4 regions of the Dactylosporangium sp. NPDC049140 genome follow, and region 1 is predicted to be linked to each of the others. Evidence: riboswitches for the same ligand, from Rfam matches in the RefSeq annotation. Region 1 holds a riboswitch; each other region holds the start of a gene.

Region 1 (3,483 bases):
GGTGCCGCACGCGACCGGCACGCCGAAGTCGACCACCAGCACCCGGTCGGCGAGGTCCATGACCAGGCCCATGTCGTGCTCGACGAGGATCATCGGGATGCCCAGCTCGTCGCGGATGTCGAGGATGTACCGGGCCATGTCCTCGGTCTCCTCGAGGTTCATCCCGGCCACCGGCTCGTCCAGCAGCAGCAGCCGCGGCTCCATGGCCAGGGCCCGGCCGAGCTCCACCCGCTTCTGCACGCCGTAGGGCAGCAGCCCGACCGGCATCCGGCGCCACTGGGCGAGCTCGAGGAAGTCGACGATCTCCTCGACCCGGGCCCGGTTGGCCAGCTCCTCGCGGCGGGCCCGGCCGAGCCAGGCGATGGCGGCCAGGGTGCCGTAGCGCATGTGGTGGTGCCGGCCGAGCATCAGGTTCTCCACGACCGTGAGCTGGCGGAACAGCTCGACGTTCTGAAACGTGCGGGCGACGCCGAGCCGGGCCACCCGGTCCGGGCGCGCGCCGGTGATGTCGGTGTCGCCGAGCAGGACCCGGCCCTCCTGCGGGCGGTACACCCCGGAGATCACGTTGAAGATGGACGTCTTCCCGGCGCCGTTGGGGCCGATCACGGCGAAGAGCTCGTCGGCGCCGACGGTGAAGTCGACCCCGTTGATGGCCTTGACCCCGGCGAAGCTCAGCCGCACGTCACGGAACGTCAGCACGTCGCTCATGCCGTCACCTCCGCCTCGCATAGGGAACGGCAACGGCATGACGAGAGCTGAGCTTCATGATGAGCGGCCCCTCCGCTCCGCTCCGGACCGCTCATGACAGCCACCGCTTGCGGCGCTTGTAGTGCTTGACGTCGCGGAACGAGTGGGCCGCGTGCGAGCCGAGGTAGAACTCGCGGATGTCGTCGTCGGCGAGCAGCTCCGCGGCCGGCTTGTCGAGCACGACCTTGCCGTTCTCCAGCACGTAGCCGTGCTCGGCCACGGACAGCGCCATTGTCGCGTTCTGCTCGACCAGCAGCACGGCGGTGCCGGCCCGGTTGATCTCCACGATCAGGTCGCGCACCTGCTCGACCAGGCGCGGGGCCAGGCCCAGGCTCGGCTCGTCCAGCAGCAGGTAGGCCGGGTCGGACATGAGCGCCCGGCCCATCGCGAGCATCTGCTGCTCGCCGCCGGAGAGGTACCCGGCGACGGCGCCGCGCCGCTCCTTGAGCACAGGGAAGAGCGTGTACATGCGCTCCATCACCTCGGCCGCGCCGCGGCGGCGGGTGTGGGCTCCCAGCCGCAGGTTCTCCTCGACGGTGAGCTCGGCGAAGGTGCGCCGGCCCTCCATGACCTGGCTGATCCCGCGCCGGACGATGGCGGCCGGGCGCAGGCGGTGGATGGGCCTCTCGCCGAGGGTGACGCTGCCGCGGGTGACGGCCCCGTCGTGCACGCCGAGCAGCCCGGACAGAGCCCGCAACAGCGTGGTCTTGCCGGCGCCGTTCGCGCCGAGGAGGGCGACGATCCGACCCTCCGGGACGTCGAGGCTCACGCCCCGTAACACCAGCATCACATCGTCGTAGACGACCTCGAGGTTCTGGACCCGTAGCACGTTGCGGACCCCCGAACTATTTGCACCGGCGGTGTAAGAAGTTACGTGTATTTAACCCGCTCCAGAGGAGGAATCAAGTCCCGAATTCGTAACCGTCCGGCACCAAAGTCACGGTGTGGTACCGCCGATGAACCGGCAGTAATCCGGACTTTTAGGTTATTAGATATCGAGGGGGGCGCACGCCTTCCGCCCGAGGGGTGATCACGTTAAGTTAGGCCCTGGCCTGCTCGGCAGTCCGCCGTCCACCCCGGATGGCGCCGGGCAAGCGCCGCCGAATCGAACCCGCGCGCACCCGCCTCCGGGCGCGCGCGTCGAACCGGGGACCCACGCAATTCGGGGTGAATCCGCGACGCTGCGGTAGGGCGCTTCTCTTCCCGCCCGAACCCGTCAGCTAACCCGGTAGGCGGTTGGTGCAGAAGGGTCTACCCTCCCTTGTCCACTGGACATCGTGCCCGCCGGTCGGTGCTGCGGACCCTGCTGATCGGGTTCCTGTCACTCGCCGTGCTCGCACCCGCCACGGTCGCGCACGCCGACCCGACGCTGGCCGAGATCGAGGCCCAGCTCGACAAGCAGAACAAGGACCTCGAGGCCACGATCGAGTCGTGGAACAAGCTCAACATCGACATCGCCGACTCGCAGGCGAAGGCCGCCGACCTCGAGAAGCACGTGGCCGCGGCCAACGACGGCGTTCAGGCGATCGCGATCGAGGCGTTCAAGAGCAACGGCAAGCTGCGCAACCTCAACGCCATGCTGAACGCGACGTCGTCGGGCTCACTGATCGACCAGATGTCGATGCTGCAGCAGATCACGCATCAGCAGCAGAAGAGCATCGAGGAGTACCGGGCGGCCAAGACCACCCTGGACCAGACGATCGCGACCCAGAACACGCAGAAGGCCGACTTCGAGAACCAGCGCAAGCAGATCGAGGGCGATGTCAAGAAGCTCGAAGACCTGCAGAAGAAGGCCAAGAACGCCGGCAGCACCAAGGTCACCGGGGCGAACTACAACCCGGGCACCCTGCCGGCCGTCTCCGGCAACGCCGGCACCGCAGTGAACTACGCCAAGAGCAAGCTCGGCAAGCCCTACGTGTACGGCGCCGCCGGTCCGAACTCGTTCGACTGCTCCGGCCTGACGATGGCCGCATGGGCGGCCGCGGGCGTGAGCCTGCCACACAACGCCGCCAGCCAGTGGAGCAAGGTGGCCCACATCCCGCGCAGCGCGCTGGCCCCGGGCGACCTCGTCTTCTACAACGGCCTCGGCCACGTCGGCATCTACGTCGGCAACGACACGATCATCCACGCGCCGCACACCGGTGACGTCGTGCGGTATGCATCGGTAAGCGTCGACAGCATCTACGGGTACGGCCGCGTCAAGTAACGCCGCTTCTCGAAGGGCCGCTCTTTTCGAAGGGCGGCCCTTCATCATTGGCACCATGGCTTCCTGGGACCCTCAGCAGTACGAGCGCTTCGCCGAGGAGCGCGCCCGGCCGTTCCGCGAGCTCGTCGCCCGCATCCCGACGACCTCCGCGGTCGCCGTCGTCGACGTGGGCTGCGGCCCCGGCACGATGACCGCGACGCTCGCCCAGCGCTGGCCCGACGCGGCGGTCCTGGGCCTGGACTCCTCGCCGTCGATGATCACGGCCGCCGATGAGCGCCGCACCGCCCAGCTGACCTTCCAGCTCGCCGACGCGGCCGAGTGGCGGCCCCAGCGCGGCTCCCTCGACGTCATCGTGGCCAACGCCTCGCTGCAGTGGGTCGACGACCACGAGACGCTACTGCCGCGCTGGGCGGCCGCGCTGGACGACGGCGGCACCCTCGCGTTCCAGGTGCCGAGCCCCGGCTTCGACCCGGGCCTGGCCGGCGTGGCCGCCCGGGAGCGGTGGGCGCCCGGGCTCGCGGGCGCGCTGG
Region 2 (3,483 bases), on a different contig from region 1:
GCGAGTTGTGGCGGCAGGCCGGGCCGCAGGACCGCCACCGGTACCGCTGCCTGGTGCACCTGCTGCAACGCGATCTGCACCGGCGAGTCGGCGATGAACGGCGGGCGGCCGGTGAGCATCGCGTACAGCACGCAGCCCAGCGCGTACAGGTCGGTCCGGGCGTCCACGGGCTCGCCGAGGACCTGTTCCGGCGCCATGTACGAGCTGGTGCCGAGCACGGTGGCGGGGGCGGTCAGCGAGGTCTGCGCCCGGTCGGTGATGCGGGCGATGCCGAAGTCACAGACCTTCACCTGGCCCTCGTCGCCGATGAGGATGTTGGCCGGCTTCACGTCCCGGTGTACCACCCCGGCGTCGTGCGCGGCCGCCAAGGCGTCGCACACCTGCTCGGCGATGCGCACCGCACGCCGCGGATCCAGTGGGCCCGCGGCCAGCTCGTCGGCGAGGCTGTGCCCCTGGACCAGTTCCATCACGAGGTACGGCGTACGGTCGTCGACCCCCACGTCGTACACGGCCACGATGTTCGGGTGCGACAGCCGCGCAGCGGTGTGCGCCTCGCGCTCGAACCGCTCCGGCAGCGACGGATCGGCGCCGCCCTCGTCGTGCAGCATCTTCACGGCCACGGATCGGCCCAGGCGCCCGTCGACGGCCAGCCACACCTCGGCCATGCCGCCCCGGCCGATGACCGATCGCAGCTCGTACCGGCCGTTCAGCAGACGCCCTACCATCGCGCTCAACCATGACACAACCGCCCGGCTCAACCCACGGCGACGTCACGGTACGTCATGGTGGCAGACCGCTCGGTGTCCATCTGCCTCGGCGTCGCGGGCCCACAGTGCCGCGGTCTTGGACCTGCGGCGTATCGGTCGCGGCTGGGTCAAGGACGCCGAGGCCCCGAAGACGCCCGGCGGTAGGCGCATCGTCCTCACCGGCCACCTGCGCCACAGCGAGATCGTCGCGGCAAGCGGCAGAAGGCCCGGCTGCCGTGCGCACCTTGGCAGTTCCGTTTGGGGCTTCACCTGCGGTTATGCAGCCGATATGGTCTTGGGGTCCGCTGCGCCTGGCCGTCTCCGTTCGAGGTGACGACGCGGCGGGCCCGCCGAGTCGTGCTCGCACGAGCCGGGGAACCAAGCACAACTGGGGTGAATCCAAGCGGCCACGCGCCGCGAGGTAGGGCAATCCTCCCGCCCGAATCCGTCAGCTAACTCGGTAGGCGGCATCGGAAGGAGCATCGCGTGCAGACCCTCGCATGTCGCTATACCTCGACCCGCGGCCCCGGAGGCCGGCCGGCACAGCAAAGACGCCGTCTGGTCCGATAACCGTTCCGGCGCGCGTACCGGTCACACCCGCCTGCCCGGCACACCTCCCAACCGTCCCCTGTGGACGGTCGATGGCCCGTGCCCTCGCTCGTGCCGGCCGGAACTCCGGCGCCGCCGTCCGCCGCCCAGCAGCAGGCGCGTGCTGAGCAAGTCTGTCGAGGTAGTTCGTGAAGTACCGCTATCAGCACTGTCCGCCGGTCGTGAGGTCGCCTCATGCCGCCCGATGACACCGACGGGCAGCGACGCGCCGTGCCGCGCCGGCACCTCGCCCGTCACCGGCACCGCTACCGTCGCGGCCGCCACTCGGTGGCCCGCAAGGGGATCGGCGTGTCCTCGGCCGCGGTCATCGTCGCGTTCTCGGCGATCGGTGCGCTGTTCGTATCTGCATCGCCGGTCGACAGACCGGCCACCGTGGTCCAGGTCGACGCCGTGCAGCGGGGCGACAGCGGGCGGGCGGCGTACGCCGAGAACCGAGCATCCCGTGGCGGCGGGCGCACGGGCGACCAGCCGGCGGCTTCGGCTGGCGCGCAACCGAGTCAGTCGCCGGCGCCGAGCGCGACCGCCGCCGCACCGTCAACGGCCGCGCCATCGCCGACCGTCCACACTCCCGTAGGCGGGCTGACCCAGGCGGAGATGAACAACGCCGTTACGATCATCCAGGTCGGGCAGCAGTTGAACCTGCCGCAGCGCGCATTCGTCGTCGCGATCGCCACCGCGCTGCAGGAAAGCCATCTGCACAACCTCGCGAACTCCAACGTTCCGGAGTCGCTCAAACTCCCCAACGAGGGAGTCGGAAGCGACCACGACTCGGTCGGCCTGTTCCAGCAGCGGCCGAACTGGGGCACCGTCGCCCAGCTTATGAATCCGGCCGAGGCGGCACGCCGCTTCTACGCGGCGCTGGTGCAGGTCCAAGGCTGGGAACAGATGGCCGTCACGGTGGCGGCACAGACCGTGCAGGTATCGGCGTTTCCGGACGCCTACGCCCAATGGCAGGCCCTCGCCGGGCAGATCGTGAGCGCTGTCGCGTAGCGCGTGCCCCGCCGGGGCGCTGCGCAACGACATCCCCTCAGCCAAGTACAGCCGGCGGAGTTCCGCCCAGTCTTTTGTCAGCCGGTCGGCCGGATGTTGTTGTTGAGCCGGAAACGGTTGCCGGGATCGAAGTCCCGCTTGACCCGAGCCAGCCGGTTGAGATTCTCGCCGAACGCCGCGCGCCTGCTCGCGCTGTCCAGGTCCGGGTCGCCGTTGAAGTTGAGGTAAATGCCAGCCGCCGAGGGCAGGCCATTCACCTCGTTGAAGGCATCCCGCACCCACCGTACGTCGGCCTCGGTGTCGGCGGCGTCGGTCCAGTTGCCGTCGATGCTCACGATGTACGCCGCGCTCCTGTCGCCGAAGGCGGTGTCATGGATCCCCGGCCGCTGCACGGCGCCCCCCATCTGCGGCACGTGGACCATGGTGCGAGGATGCGGCCGCTCAAGTCCTCGGCGCAGCACCACCTCGAGCACGTCGTCGCCGAGCTCGCGGACGCCCACCGACTTCCAATAGCTGAGCAGCTGCCCCTTCGGGAACATCCAGTCCAAGAGCCGCTGTACGTCCCGGAACGGCATAGGCCCGCTGAGATCGGCGAGTGGCGTACCGAATTCGCCGATCGGTCTGAGGATCTTCATGGCTTCGTCGGGCGGACCCGCGTACACGGCCGCGGCGATGAATACGTCCCGGTCGTGCACCTCCGGCGGTAGCAGCGGCGAGGCCGGCATCGACCAGAACATGGCCCGGCCGGTGACCTCGTCCGGCAGGCCGGTTGTCCAGGCCCGCCAGGCCGGCAGGATCTCCTCAGCATCGGCCGCGGCGTACATCGCCAACCCGAACATGACGGTCGGTCCGACCGGATGCGCATGGAACTCGAAGGCGGTGACAACGCCGAAGTTGCCGCCGCCGCCGCGAAGTGCCCAGAAGAGCTCCTCGTGCTCGGTCCCGCTGGCCCGAAGGAGCGCACCGTCGGCCGTGACGATCTCGGCGGCGGCGAGGTTGTCGCAGCTGAGGCCGTACTTGCGCTGCAACCAGCCGAGTCCACCGCCCAGCGTCAGGCCGGCGACACCGGTCGTCGACACGACGCCGCCGGGAACGGCCAGGCCGAACACCTGGGTCTCCCGGTCGACGTCTCCCCAGG
Region 3 (3,483 bases), on a different contig from region 1:
CCACCGGCGCCTGGAACGTGGCGGCGACCCTCACGCGGTTCCTGTCGCGGCACCTGTACCCGGCCGGCCCGCTGTTGCTCACCGACTGGGGGCCGCAGGCAGACCGGTTCTTCCGCAGCGGCCAGGCGCACAAGCGGGCCTCGCTGTCCCGGCTCGCCCAGGAGTTCCCGGACATCCGCTGGCTGCTCGTCGGCGACGACGGCCAGCACGACCCGGAGATCTACGCCGAGTTCGCCGCGGAGCACCCGGACAGCATCGCGGCGGTCGCGATCCGGCACCTCTCGCCCACGCAGGCGGTGCTGGCCGGCGCGGTCCCGGGCGTGGCCGGCAACCCGCGGCGCTTCCCGCCCCACGACTGGCGCTGGCTCGGCGCCCCGGACGGTGCCGGCCTGTGGCGCCTGCTGCGCGACACGGAACTCCTGTAGCTCCTCTAGCCCTTGCGGCCCGCACTCGAGCTCATCGGGGCGCCGACCTTCTCGATCAGCTCGTGCAGGACCTGCTCGGACTGGTCGTGCGGGACCTGGCAGGTGCCGGCGGCGAGGTGGGCGCCGGGGGCGTACGGCAGGTCGGTGAGGATGTCCGTCGGGCCCACGTCGACCGCGCCGTCCTTGCCACGGAAACGGCCGGTCGACGGTTGCCCCATCGGCCGGCCGCTCGCGTCTTTGAGGATTACAGGATCGAGAGGTGTACGTGGTTCGTGTGGTCGCTGGAGGGATCGCCGGCGACGCCGCTGTAATGGTGCCAGCCGACGGCGGGCGTCCAGATCTCCTTGAACCAGATCACGTACATCACGCCGAGCGCATTCGCGTTCTTGACGAAGTACGCGGCAAGCGTGCTGCCGTAGACGAAGTCGTCACCGGAGGCCACGCCGCCGAATCCCGATTTCGTCTGTACCGAGAAGTCGCAGGCCCGGCCCTTGGGGTGCTCGTACGGCCCGCTCGGGCGGAAGCACGCCACGAACCGCTTGAAGTTGTCCTTCTGCGCCTCCTGCATCGCGTGCAGCATGCGCGGGGTGATGCAGCCGGTCGTCGTGGGGTCCTTGACGCTGCACGATTCCTTCGGCAGCGCGCCGGTGGATGTGCGGGGCACCGGGTCGGCGGTCGGCAGGTTGGCGGTGACGAAGCCCTTGCTCGGCCCGCCGGCCAGCTTCAGGGCGTTCTCCGCGTCCTTCTTCTTCTGCTCCATCGTCTGGACCTGCTGCTGCTGCGCGGCGACCTCGTCCTCGAGCGCCTTCTTCTGCGCGGCCTGGCTGTCCTTGAGCTGCTTGAGCTGGTGCAGCAGGTTGTCGTTGTGGTGGGCGATCTGGTTGATGGTGCCGGCCCGTTCGGCGAAGCCGTCCGGACTGCCGGAGTCCATCAGCGCGGCGAACGTGGTGAGCGGGCCGGTGCGGTAGGCCGCGACGGCGATCGAGGCCACCTGGTCCTGCACCGTCGCGAGCTGGGCCTCGGTCGCCTGCAGCTGCGCGGTGAGCTCGCCCTGGCGCTTGACCGAGGCGTCGAACTTCTCTTTCGCCTCGGACCAGGCCCGGGTGCTGTCCTCGAGCACGGAGCCCAGGGTGGGGTTCGCGCTCGAGCCCTCGTCGCCGGTGTCACCGCCGGGCTCGGCCGCGGCGGGCGTGGCGGCGAGCCCCCCGAGCACGAATGCCGCCAGCAGCGCGACCATCAGGCGCCGGTAGGGATGTCGCAATGACATCTTGTTCGCTGTTCCTTCCGTCGGCCGCCGACCGAGTTAGCTGACGGGTTCGGGACGGAACGACCCCTACCACCCTTCGGAAGAAGGGCGGATTCACCCCAACGTTACGGTGGGTCCCCGGCTCGCCACAGTGCGGCGATTAGGCGGCAGCCTCGCCCGGCACCGGGGGCGGTGCCCTCGTGGACGTGACCGTGGGTCACTGTACCCAGGGTGCCGAATTCGCGCACCGGACGGTTTGTCCTCTTCCAGTTGAAGACACGCCGCAGTGACGTAGATCACCGTCGGGCCGCATGCCTCAAGACAACCGTAAATATTCTTCATAAAAAGATGACGTTCGCTCCTTCACGCCCCTCCGCCTGGTCGGATGGGCAGGTCAGACGACCTGGGTAAGGAGTGATCAACGGTGTCGAGAGTGCGCCTGTGGGCGATGCTGGCCGCGGTGACCGTCGTGGGCGGGGTGGTCGCGGTCTTCAACATGCTCCCCGCGTCGGCCGCGTCCTGCAGCCCCGCCTGGCAGGCCTCGGCGGTCTACACCGGGGGCGCGACGGTCTCCCGCAACGGCCACAACTTCCTCGCCAAGTGGTGGACGCAGAACGAGGCGCCCCCCGGTACGACCGGCGTCTGGCAGGACCAGGGCTCGTGCGGCGGCTCGACCCCGCAGCCCCCGACCCAGACCGGCACCGCGGGCGGCTGCAGCTTCCCGGCGTGGGTGCAGGGCCGCAACTACGCGACCGGGGACATCGTGAAGTTCACGGACGGTAACTTCTACGTCGCCGAACATGACAACCCGGGCTACAGTCCGGTGATCAGCACCTGGTACTGGGACCCGTACGCGTGCACCGGCACCGGTGGTGGAACTGGTGGGACGACTCCTCCCCCCTCGAACGGCTCCTTCGTCGTGAGCGAGGCGCAGTTCAACCAGATGTTCCCGGGCCGGAACTCCTTCTACACGTACTCGGGCTTGGTGGCGGCGCTGTCGGCGTACCCCGGCTTCGCGAAGACCGGCTCGGACGACGTGCGCAAGCAGGAAGCGGCCGCGTTCCTGGCGAACGTGAACCACGAGACGGGCGGCCTGGTGTACGTGGTGGAGCAGAACACCGCCAACTACCCGCACTACTGCGACACGAGCCAGTCCTACGGCTGCCCGGCCGGCCAGTCCGCGTACTACGGCCGCGGCCCGATCCAGCTGTCGTGGAACTTCAACTACAAGGCCGCGGGCGACGCGCTGGGCATCGACCTGCTGCACAACCCGAACCTCGTGCAGACCGACTCGGCCGTGGCCTGGAAGACCGCCCTCTGGTACTGGAACACCCAGAGCGGCCCGGGCACCATGACCCCGCACAACGCCATCGTCAACGGCGCCGGCTTCGGCGAGACGATCCGGAGCATCAACGGCAGCCTGGAGTGCGGCGGCCGCAACCCGGCACAGGTGCAGAGCCGCGTGTCGGCGTACCAGCGCTTCGTGTCGATCCTGGGCACGGGCGTGGGGGCCGGCTCCCTGTCCTGCTGATTCAGCGCTTCCTTCCGAACCTGGCGGCGGCCCTCCCTGGGGTGTGGGGGGCCGCCGCCGGGTCGTTCAGGCCCTCCTTCATTTGCGGACCGACGCCGGGCGGTCAGGTGCGGCGCTCCGGCTCCTTCTCCTCCACGACCGCCAGCACGCGGGACGGCAGCGTGACGACCTGGGCCAGAACGGCGAGCGCCGGGAACGCCAGCGCGAGGACCGTGTTACCGGCGATCAGCGCGGCCGACGGATGCGTCCAGTCCTGAGCGCTGCCCGATGCGCCACCGGCG
Region 4 (3,483 bases), on a different contig from region 1:
CGGAGAACGGCGGCAACGCGCCGCTCATCGCCAACCGCACCGCCGTCGGCGCGTGGGAGAAGTTCTACCTGTCGGCCGGCTGGAACAGCACCGTCAGCATCCGCGCCAACGCCAACAACCTCTACGTGACGGCGGAGAACGGCGGCCGGTCGCCGCTGATCGCCAACCGCCCCGTGGCCTCGGTCTGGGAAGGGTTCACCGGACTGTAGGGAGAGCTCTACCGACGGGCGAACACGGCGGCGCCCGGGGTCTTCGCGGCGAGGTCCAGCAGATGCTGGGCCTCGACCGTGAAGCCGGCCTCCTCCAGCCAGGCCGTCACCTTGGCCGGCGGGCGGAGATGGACGTGGACTCGCATCGGGTGGCCGCCATAACCCTCGGTCTTCAGCCGGTGCGCGTCGCCCACGTGGAAGCCCAGCAGCAGCCGGCCGCCGGGGCGCAGGACCCGATGGAAGTGGGCCAGCACCTGCGGCACCAGGTCGTCCGGGATGTGGATCAGGGACCAGAAGGCGATCACGCCGTCGAGCGAGGCCGCCGGCAGGTCGAGTCCGGTCATGTCGCCGACCTCGAAGGCGAGGGCCGGGTGCGTCGTACGGGCCAGGTCGACCATCGCCGGGGACAGGTCGATGCCGAAGGCGTCCACGCCGGCCGCGTGCAGGTACGCCGTGATATGGCCCGGCCCGCACCCCACGTCGGCCACGCGGGCGCCCGGCGGCAGCAGCGCCGCGAACAGGTCGAGGGTCGCCCGCAGGTAGGCGTCGTTCGTCAGCGCATCCCGGACCAGGTCCGCGTAGCTGGTCGCGACGGTGTCGTAGGACGCTCGCGTGTCGTTGCGCCAATCCTCGGGGGCCACGAGCGGCAACGTTAGCCCTTGAAACGTAGCCGTCCGAGTGACTGCGCGGATCACGGCATTCGCGGCATCATGTCCGGTTATGCGCCGCCGGCGGTTGTTGTGTGCTCTGCTCGCCGGTCTCGTCGTGGTGGCCGGGCTCGCGGTTCGCTGGGCGGCGGCCCCGTCGGATCTGTCCACCCGGCCCGGCGCGGCCGCTTCGGCCGGCCCGTTCGATGCCGGGGCCGGCCCGTTCGTGGCCGGTCCCGGCATGGGCAGCGCGCCGGGAGTGGGGCCGGCTCCGAGCGCAACGGCGGCGCACGGGAGCGGGGCCGGCATCCGGTACACCTTCGACGGCGGCCTCGGCGAGCCGGTCACCGACGCGGCGGGGCGGCTCGGCCTGCGGGCGGCGGGCAGCTCTCCACCGTCGCCCACGACGGCGGACTTGCGGTGCACTTTCCGCCGCGGTGTGAGCATTACGGTGCGAAGAGTTGCGCCCGGACCATCCTGCAGAGTGGTCCGGCCGGATTCTCAATCCGGGCCGCGGATCCATTACGTACGGAGCCACCGTCCTGGTTCAGCCGAATGAGACTTCTAAAGGCGCCAATGTTGACCAGAAAGGGTTCCCGGTCGGTGACAGTCAGTTCAAACTGCAGGTCGACGGCGAGGCCGGACAGCCCGGTTGTGTGATTGTCGGCACTGGTTCGAGCGCAATTTTCGTGGCCGTCGCGGCACGGTCCATCGCCGATGGACGGTGGCAACCGGATCGCGTGTTCGCGCGGTAACTCCCTGCTCACGGTGGTCGTGGACGGCGCCGAAGCGGGACGCACCGCGGTACCGCCGTCACTGTCGATAGCGAACGACGATCCGTTGTGTATTGGCGGCAAGGGAACCAGCGCGAACAACGATCAGTTCGTGGGCGCAATCGATGATGTGTTCGTCACTCAAATCGCCTGACCTTAGGGACAAATCGGACGACAATCGGGCTCCGACTTGAACCTGGGAACGGTGCGCCCTTAACGTGAATTCCGGTCGGCTGGATGTCCGCGCCCCACCCGGGTGCGCCAGGCGGCACCGTCGAGTCGAATTTCGAACCGGGGACCCACGTGTTCCATCGGGGTGAATCCGCGCGATTGCGCGGTAGGGCGACCTTCCCGCCCGAACCCGTCAGCTAACCCGGTAGGCGGCCAGGAAGAAGGAGTAACTCCTCGGTGGAGACCCATCTGAGGTGGTCGAGGCGGCCCTCCCGTCTGCTGCGGCTCCTCGTCGCCACCCTTGGCGGTCTGTCCCTCGCCCTCGGCATCACTGGCCTCGCGCACGCGGACCCCTCGCCGGGCGAGGTCGAGAAGCAGATCGACGAGAAGTGGAACCAGATCGAGCCGGTCATCGAGCAGCACAACAAGCTCAAGCTCGAGCTCGCCGCCAACAAGACCAAGCAGAAGCAGCTCGAGGACCAGATCGCCCCGCTCAAGGCCCAGGTGGACGCCGCCTTCGACAAGGTGAGCGCGTTCGCGGTCCTGCAGTACAAGAACGGGCGCGTCTCGAAGCTCGACGCCATGCTCACCACGGGGTCGCCGGACACGTTCGTCGACCAGATGACGTTGCTCAACATGGTGGCCAAGGACGAGCAGTCGCGGATCAAGGACGTTCTCGTCGCCAAGCAGCAGTACGACGCCAAGAAGGGCCCCATCGACCAGCTCATCGCGCAGCAGGCCGAGCAGGAGGCCGCGCTGGCGAAGCAGGAGACGCAGGTCAACGCCGACATCAAGACCCTGCAGGACATGCGCATGCAGGCGTACGGCAGCGGGGCCGGCACCGGCTCGCTCGCGCCGGTCGCGTGCCCGCAGCAGTACGACGGCTCGCCGGGCAGCAAGGCCGCCCAGGTCGCGTGCAAGCAGATCGGCAAGAAGTACGTCTGGGCGACCGAGGGGCCGAACACGTTCGACTGCTCGGGCCTGACGATGTACTCGTGGAAGCAGGTCGGCGTCACCTACCTGCGGCACTACACGATGTGGCAGTACGAGGACACCAAGCGCGTGGCGCGGGCCGACCTCAAGGCCGGTGACCTCGTCTTCTTCTACTCCGACAAACACCACGTCGGGCTGTACGTCGGCAACGGCTGGATGGTGCACGCACCGAACTCGAGCCAGCCCGTACAGATGAAGAAGATCGATTCTGAGCCGATATCCGGGTACGGCCGGGTGGCGTGACTTTGACGAAGGGCGGGCCTGCGGGCCCGCCCTTCGTGTTTCGTCATTTGGTCGGCCAGGTCCGCCAGTTTTGCCAGGAGCGGCTCGGCGTCGGTCCGCGCTGGCCCTGGTACCGCGAGCCGTACACCGCCGAGCCGTAGGGGTGCTCGGACGGCGAGGACAGCCGGAAGATGCACAGCTGCCCGATCTTCATGCCCGGCCACAGGCGGATCGGCAGGTTGGCCACGTTGGACAGCTCCAGCGTCACGTGCCCGGAGAAACCGGGGTCGATGAAGCCGGCGGTCGAGTGCGTCAGCAGCCCGAGCCGCCCCAGACTCGACTTGCCCTCCAGCCGCCCGGCGAGCTGGTCGCCCAGCGTGATCACCTCGAGCGTGGACGCGAGCACGAACTCCCCCGGATGCAGCACGAAGGATTCGCCGTCGTCCACCTCGACCATCGACGTGAGCT

Evidence for each region. Region 1 has a riboswitch for cyclic di-AMP ahead of AB0B76_RS28200 (NlpC/P60 family protein). Riboswitches for the same ligand answer to the same signal wherever they lie in the genome.
Region 2: it holds a riboswitch for cyclic di-AMP, as region 1 does, so the genes downstream of both, AB0B76_RS00725 (hypothetical protein) here and AB0B76_RS28200 (NlpC/P60 family protein) in region 1, are expected to answer to the same signal.
Region 3: it holds a riboswitch for cyclic di-AMP, as region 1 does, so the genes downstream of both, AB0B76_RS15290 (hypothetical protein) here and AB0B76_RS28200 (NlpC/P60 family protein) in region 1, are expected to answer to the same signal.
Region 4: it holds a riboswitch for cyclic di-AMP, as region 1 does, so the genes downstream of both, AB0B76_RS02080 (NlpC/P60 family protein) here and AB0B76_RS28200 (NlpC/P60 family protein) in region 1, are expected to answer to the same signal.

The regions. Positions count from the first base shown of each region.
Region 1 covers NZ_JBEZDS010000019.1:56,105-59,587, forward strand. The annotation lists gene AB0B76_RS28190 (ABC transporter ATP-binding protein) at 1-708, opposite strand, end outside; gene AB0B76_RS28195 (ABC transporter ATP-binding protein) at 800-1,534, opposite strand; cyclic di-AMP (ydaO/yuaA leader) riboswitch at 1,836-1,997, shown strand; gene AB0B76_RS28200 (NlpC/P60 family protein) at 2,039-2,953, shown strand; gene AB0B76_RS28205 (methyltransferase domain-containing protein) at 3,009-3,483, shown strand, end outside.
Region 2 covers NZ_JBEZDS010000001.1:163,875-167,357, reverse strand. The annotation lists gene AB0B76_RS00730 (protein kinase) at 1-725, opposite strand, end outside; cyclic di-AMP (ydaO/yuaA leader) riboswitch at 1,085-1,228, shown strand; gene AB0B76_RS00725 (hypothetical protein) at 1,530-2,345, shown strand; gene AB0B76_RS00720 (FAD-binding oxidoreductase) at 2,423-3,483, opposite strand, start outside.
Region 3 covers NZ_JBEZDS010000008.1:17,966-21,448, reverse strand. The annotation lists gene AB0B76_RS15300 (phosphatase domain-containing protein) at 1-425, shown strand, start outside; gene AB0B76_RS15295 (hypothetical protein) at 431-643, opposite strand; gene AB0B76_RS15290 (hypothetical protein) at 670-1,692, opposite strand; cyclic di-AMP (ydaO/yuaA leader) riboswitch at 1,702-1,848, opposite strand; gene AB0B76_RS15285 (glycoside hydrolase family 19 protein) at 2,096-3,202, shown strand; gene AB0B76_RS15280 (hypothetical protein) at 3,306-3,483, opposite strand, start outside.
Region 4 covers NZ_JBEZDS010000001.1:466,396-469,878, forward strand. The annotation lists gene AB0B76_RS02065 (cytochrome D1 domain-containing protein) at 1-209, shown strand, start outside; gene AB0B76_RS02070 (class I SAM-dependent methyltransferase) at 218-850, opposite strand; gene AB0B76_RS02075 (LamG-like jellyroll fold domain-containing protein) at 1,574-1,783, shown strand; cyclic di-AMP (ydaO/yuaA leader) riboswitch at 1,892-2,026, shown strand; gene AB0B76_RS02080 (NlpC/P60 family protein) at 2,038-3,036, shown strand; gene dcd (dCTP deaminase) at 3,080-3,483, opposite strand, start outside.